DNA from 2 places in the Variovorax sp. SPNA7 genome. Region 2 is predicted to be linked to the other one. Evidence: riboswitches for the same ligand, from Rfam matches in the RefSeq annotation. Region 2 holds a riboswitch; the other holds the start of a gene.
What was found. A riboswitch is a leader RNA that binds a small molecule or an ion and turns the genes downstream of it on or off. The one in region 2 is predicted to bind cobalamin.
Positions count from the first base shown of each region.

Region 1: another riboswitch for cobalamin. It lies ahead of RZE77_RS15505 (TonB-dependent receptor domain-containing protein); the one in region 2 lies ahead of cobM (precorrin-4 C(11)-methyltransferase).

Region 1 covers NZ_CP138513.1:3,302,520-3,305,921, forward strand. The annotation lists gene RZE77_RS15505 (TonB-dependent receptor domain-containing protein) at 1-1,491, opposite strand, end outside; cobalamin riboswitch at 1,591-1,839, opposite strand; gene RZE77_RS15510 (hypothetical protein) at 1,910-2,134, shown strand; gene RZE77_RS15515 (cell division protein ZapA) at 2,131-2,463, shown strand; gene RZE77_RS15520 (sulfite exporter TauE/SafE family protein) at 2,746-3,402, shown strand, end outside.
Region 2 covers NZ_CP138513.1:1,054,543-1,057,944, forward strand. The annotation lists gene RZE77_RS04755 (sirohydrochlorin chelatase) at 1-883, opposite strand, end outside; gene cobM (precorrin-4 C(11)-methyltransferase) at 880-1,725, opposite strand; cobalamin riboswitch at 1,888-2,152, opposite strand; gene RZE77_RS04765 (acid phosphatase) at 2,833-3,402, opposite strand, start outside.

The sequences.
Region 1 (3,402 bases), 2.2 Mb from region 2:
GCCGTCGAACACGATCAGGTTCTCGACGCGGTTCTGGTAGACGACGATGCCCGCATGCGTGCCGCCGTCGGTGTACTGCAGGCCAAGCTCGACGTTGCGGCTCGACTCGGGCTTGAGGCTGGCCACGCCGTATTCGCTGAAGCGCTGGTACAGCGTGGGTGCGCGGAAGGCGGTGCCGGCCGACACGGTGGCGCGCAGCCGCGGCGTGATCGCGTAGCCGTAGGCGGCGCTGCCGGTGGTCTTGCCGCCGAATTCGCTGTCGTTGTCGTGGCGCACGTGCAGCTGGAGCGAATGCGCGCCCTGCACGAAGCCATAGCCGAGCGAGACCGCGTCCTGCGAGCGCTTGCTCGAGAACAGGCCGCTGCTGGTGGTGGGCGCATTCTCGAGCGCGTCTTCTCGGCGCTCGAGCGTGGCCGTGACCAGGTGCGGGCCGAAGCGGAACTCGTTCTGGAACAGGTAGCCGCGCAGATTGGTCTCGGTGCGGTAGAACGAAGGCTGGGTCTTGTAGACCGACTGCGAATCGGTGACCTGCACGCGCGTGCTGTAGATGTCGTTCCACTTGGCCGACCACGAGAGCCCGGCCGTGCGCAGCGTGTTGTTCGAGATGTCGTTCTTGAACAGGATCGGCGGCCGGGTCCTGAAGCTCACCGGCGGGTCGTAGCCGGCTTCCATGTCGCTGTACAGCAGCGTGGCTTCCAGCCGCTGGTTCGGCGTGAGCTGGTAGCCCAGGCGCAGGTTGCCGGCGTTGCTGCGGTAGCCGTCGCGGTCGGGGCTGGTGAAGCCGTCCTTCGAGGGCGTGCGCTTGTCCATCGGCAGCACGTTGAAGCCCCGGCTTTCCTCGTGCGCCACGCCCAGCGCGTAGTCGAAGGCACCCGACTTGCCGCTCACGCCCGCCTCCGCCTTGCGCAGGCCATGGCTGCCGAAGCCGATGCCCGCGTAGGGCGCCACGCCCTCTTCGCCGCGCTTCGTGAAGAGCTGGATCACGCCGCCCACGGCATCGGAGCCGTACACCGCAGCGGCCGGGCCGCGCAGCACTTCGATGCGGTCGATCTGCGAAAGGGGGATGCTTTCCCAGCCGGCACCGCCGGTCGATTGCGAATCGACGCGCACGCCGTCGATGTAGACGGCCGTGAAGCGCGTCTCGGCGCCGCGGACGAACAGGCTGGTGGTGTTGCCCACGCCGCCGTTGCGCGTGATCTCGATGCCCGGCAGGCGCGCCAGCACATCGGCCACGCCGACCGCGCCGCTGCGCTCGATGGTCTGGCGGTCGACCACGGACACGTCGCCCACCAGGTCCGACAGCGGCTGCGGCGTGCGGTTGGCGGTAACCACGGTTTCGCCGAGTGCCGGCGCACCCTGCTGCGCATGTGCGATGGCCGGCAGTTGGAGCAGTGCCATGCCGCCGAAGGCGGATGCCAGCGCGAGCGGCAGGCAGGCAAGGCGGCGGCGCGCAGGCGAACGGCCGAGGGAGAGGGAGCCACAGGAAGTCATGAATGGAGCGAACGAACGTCTATGCCCGTTGCCGGCTTCCCCGCCGGCGCTTGGGCGCAATGGCTGCCTTGCGCGCCGAATCGAAAATCGATCGCGCATGCGGCAGCCGCCTCGTTGGCCGGTATCCGGGCTGGCAGTGCGACCCCACCGCCTTCCCAGGCGCCTGTTTCAGGGCACCCAGTGGCTTGATGGATGAGGTTGACGCTTGCGGCGTCGACTGCTTGACCGTTGCGGGGGCAGCGCAGGCGGCTTCGGCCTTGTTCCGTTTCCGGGGGGCGTTCACTCCTGCTTCCCGTTGAACCGCGGCGTGTGAACCACGCCGCAGGCACCAACGCGCAGGATTTTAGGGCCTGCGCCAACGCAGTAAGCCAAAAGTTGCGCCGCCTGGCGTCCGCCGGGGAAACTACAATCGCCAACCATGCCCGCCTCCAGCCCCATCGACCAGATCGCCGAGCGTGTGGAACGCCTGCTCGTGCGTCATGAAGAGGTGCAGCGCACCAATGCGCTGCTGCAGGAGCAGGTCGAAGCGCTCACGCGCGAGCGCGACGCGCTGAAGTCGCGGCTGGCCGCGGCCCGCACGCGCCTCGATGCGCTGCTCGAGCGGCTGCCGGCCGAACCACCTTCCCAAGATTCCCCCGCATGAAGCAGATTGAAGTTCAGATCATGGGCCAGAGCTATCTGCTCGGCTGCCCCGAAGGCGGCGAGGCGCAGCTGCGCGAAGCCGTCGAGCGCGTGGACGCGGCCATGTGCAAGATCCGCGATGCGGGCAAGGTGAAGGCGCGCGACCGCATCGCGGTGCTCGCTTCGCTGAACCTGGCTTTCGACCTGGCGGCCCAGCAAGCGGCCGCTGCGGCCGCGCCGGCCCCCGTGGTTGCCGTGCCCGCGGCAGACGCCGGCGACGCCGATGCCAGGGCCGCCCAACTCATTCAGAAACTCGATCAAGCCCTTGCGGGCGATGACCATTTACTCTGAACGGCAGCACCCGGCCCGTCCGGGGCGTAAAATCCGAACTGTCTGCGGTGCGCGTCGGGCTTAATATTTCCTTGTTCCAATGCTCTCCGGAGCCGGGCTTGGTACATCGCTTGACGGGTGTGATCATCTCGCGTCAGATGAACCCGAAGTCTTGCTGCCCTCGCCCACCTGAACCCTGGTTCAGGATGCGGGTTCGGCGCCCACTTGCAGACACCTTTTTCCGTTCATACGGCCCCTGCATGCGCTGCACGGGGCCGTTGCTTTTTTTCAAGGCTCCGCTGCGTGACTTCCCTGCTCGACCCCCTCCTGATCGCCGAACTGGCCGCACTCGGCCTGGGCACCGGTTTCCTGGCGGGCCTGCTGGGCATCGGCGGCGGGATGCTCATGGTGCCGTTCATCACGATCATCATGGGACACCGCGGGGTGGCCTCCGATCTTGCAGTCAAGATGGCGATCGCCACCTCGATGGCCACGATCATCTTCACCTCGGTGTCCAGCGTGCGCGCCCATCACAAGCGCGGCGCGGTGCGCTGGGACATCGTGCGGCGCCTGGCGCCCGGCATCGTCATCGGCAGCCTGCTGGGCAGCCTGGGCGTGTTCGCGCTGCTCAAGGGCACGGTGCTCGCCATCGTCTTCGCGCTGTTCGTGGGCTTCTCGGCCACGCAGATGTTCCTCGACCGCAAGCCCAAGCCCACGCGCCAGATGCCGGGCACCGCGGGGCAGCTGTCGGCGGGCGGCGCGATCGGCTTCATCTCGGGCCTGGTCGGTGCGGGCGGCGGCTTTGTCAGCGTGCCGTTCATGACCTGGTGCAACATCTCCATCCACAACGCCGTGGCGACCAGCGCCGCGCTCGGCTTTCCGATCGCTGTGGCCAACGTGCTGGGCTACGTGGTGAGCGGACAGTCGGTGCAGGGCCTTCCGGCCGGCGCGTTCGGCTAC
Region 2 (3,402 bases):
CGTGGTCGTGGTCGTGATGGTGATCGTGGCCGTGCGCCGCCGCATCGCCATGGTGATGGCCGCCCAGGCCATGTTCCACCGCGAAGTCGCGGAACTTGCAGCCGTCGCAAGGCATGAGCGCGGCCGGCGCGCCGCGCCGCAGGTCGTCCACGCGCTGTTCGAGCAGCGCGAAGATCTCGGGCTCGAAGCCGAAGTAGCGCGTGGAAACGAAACGGATCGTCGGGTACTGCGCCTTCAGGTGCTCGACCTGGCGCGCGATGCGCTCGACCAGCGTGCCGTTGAACAGGTAGTACGGCAGCACCACCACCTGCTTCATGCCCAGCAGGCCCTGGCGCTGCACGGCCTTCTCCAGGCGCGGGTAGGTGATGCCCGTGAAGGCGAGGTCGACCAGCTCGTGGTCGGTCTCCTCCATCAGCCAGCGCGCCATCTTGGCCATGTCGCCGTTGGCCTGGCGGTCCGACGAACCCCGGCCCAGGATCACCACGCCGGTGGTGGTCGGGTCGGGCATGTCGAGCGCCTGCATCGCGTCCTTGAGGCGGCGCTGCAGGATCGCCAGGATCGGATCGCAGGCCGTGAGGTGCGGCGCATAGAGGAACTGCACCATCGGGTACTTGAGCCGGGCGCCGTCGATGGCCTGCGGCACGTCCATCTTCACGTGGCCCGCGGCATTGAGGATGAGCGGCACCACGATCACGCGCCGCGCGCTCTCGGCGGCGCGGCGCAGGCCTTCGCTCATCGTGATCTCGGAAAATTCGATGAAGCAGACCTCGATGCGCCAGCCCGGCTGCCGCTCGCGCCATTGCGCGGCAAAGGCCTCGATCTCGTCGTTGCCGGATTTTTCGCGCGAGCCGTGGCCCACCAGCAGAATGGTTTCGGAGTTCATGGGAGTTCCTGGCGCAGGGTTTCGGCGGGAACGCTCGCGCGCCTGAAGCGGTGCGTGAAGCTCGCGTCGTAGAGCTTGGATTTGGCGAGCGTGGTCCACTGCCGCGCGCCCAGCGTGGGGCTGGCGATGATCATCGACTGGCTCGCGATGCGCGCTTCGCGGCACAGCGCCTGGATGGTCGCGACCGTGCCGCGCACGATCTTCTCTTCGCCGGGCCAGCTTGCCTTGTGAACCACCACCACGGGCGCATCGGGCGACCAGCCGGCGGCCGTGAGCGCGGCCGTGACCTTGCCCATCAGGGTGATGCTCAGGAAGATGCACAGCGTGCTGTGGTGCGCGGCCAGCGCCTCGAGCGACTCGCCCTCGGGCATCGGCGTGCGGCCTTCGACGCGCGTGAAGATCACGGTCTGCGTGACCTCGGGCAGCGTCAGGCTTTCCACCGCCGCCGCCGCCGAGGCCATGGCGGAGGACACGCCCGGCACCACGCCGATCGGCACGCCCGCCGCATCCAGCGGCTGCACCAGCTCGATCAGCGCGCCGTACAGGCCCGGGTCGCCGGTCTGCAGGCGCACCACGGTCTCGCAGCGCGCGGCCTGCGCGATCAGCCAGGCCGACATCTGCTCGAGCGTCATGTCCTTGCTGTCGGCAACGGCGCAGTCCGGCCGCGCCCAGCGCATGGCGGTTTCGCTCACGAGCGAGCCTGCGAACAGGATCGCCCCGGCGCGCTCGACGAGGCCGCGTCCCTTGACGGTGATGAGTTCCGGATCGCCCGGGCCTGCGCCGACGAACCACACGGTTCCCGGTGCCGGCATGCTGCCTGGAGCGATGGCTCGCTCGTTCATGATGATGATTCCTCCGCGCCCGCCGCGCGATAGATGGTCGGTAGGACCGGGCGGGGGGAGAGAAATCGGAGGGGCGCCAGTGGATGCGGTTCCGGCGGATGCACACCTCATGCATTGAGCCGGACGCCATGCGCCGCCCGCCGATCCTCGCCCACCGCAAGGTCATGCGCTGGTCGTCAGGCCGGTCTCCGGGCTCACGAGCGGAGGGCCGTCGGGCTCTCCAGCAAGACCACCTTCCCATGCCGTACGCGGCACAGTGGCGCGGGACCGAATCCCGGGGTCTTGCTTTTTGACTCGTTTACCGTTGCGGGGGCAGCGTCGGCATTGCGCGGTGTTCTCTCCACCGCCGCGCACCGACTTCCCGTTTCACCCTGGCCACCCCGCCGTTTACACGGGGCGCCAGGACACCTGACAACGCGCACAAAGTGTATCAGCCGCTTGCGGCAGGGCAGCTGGCGGGCCTGCCGCAAGGGACAACCGCTGCAAGACATCGACTGGACTCTGCCCAATCCGGCCACGAGGAGATGGCAAACGACGATGCGCTGAGGCGGTTCCGAAACGCATCAGCGAGGACATGCCGAGGAACTCAACGACTAACCTCAGCGCGCTCAGGGTGGAGTGCCGCGTCCGCGTCAAACAAACAGAAGAGATTGGGCCCGATGCGGTCCGCTCCATCAAAGAAGCGGCCCGGCCGAGCAGTCGTCAATGCGGCACTACCAAACAGACAAGCGGCGATTTGCCTGTGGCCCTGCAGTCATGTGAATCGTCCCAAACAGATTGAAAAATCAGACCGGTCACGAATCCGAGAATTAGAAGCATGAGCGCGACAGGAACCGCTCGTTCGCGTGGTGCAGGGGTGTTGCCAACCCATGCGGTAAACCTGCGCGCTTGACGCGCAACGAAATAAAGCGCGACCAAAGACAAGCCGGCAAGAATGCCAAAGAACATTTTTTAACTCCCTTAGATTGCTCGATATTGAGCGTTTTTAGTGTGGCTCAAACTCAGCGATTTCTCAACCTCTGGTCGTGCACTCGCGCGGTCACGCGTGGTGATGAGGCGGGCATAAGGAGGCGAAGGATCCGGAGATTGCTCAACTGCACCGGGCGATCACCTGTCCAGCCCGAGCCGCCCGCGCAGTTCCCTGCGGGCCGCGGCGAAATCGCCCTGGTACGCGGGGTTGTTCTGGATCAGCACGGCGATCATCGTCGCCAGGCGCCGGCCGGCCTCGATGTCGCTCGGATAGTGGACGCCGCCGAGCACGCGGTTCTCGCCGAACTCGCTGGCGCGCGCGAAGATCTGCGCGCGTTTTTCGGGAACCAGCTCGGCCAGCACGATGCCCGACAGATAGGCGAAGGCCGAGTGGCCGCTCGGGTAGGAGCCGCTCGACGAGTACCGCGCCACCGGTTCGATGCGCTTGTCGAAGAGCGGCGGGCGCGTGCGCTGCCACTTTTCCTTTCCCTGCTTGTTGAGAATGCTCTCGGTCCGGTACAGCGTCTCGAAAAGCCTGGCGGTGCGCGGCAGGTCTTCCTTCCTGAAGCTCTCGCCCATCACGTCGGAAAAGCGGAAGACGCTCTGCTCCAGGTCGGCAACGGAGCGCTCGGCCTGCGCGGGCGTGCGCTGCCGCTGCAGCACGAGCATCTGCTCGATCTCGCGCCGCGTGGCCGCCTCGTCGGGCGG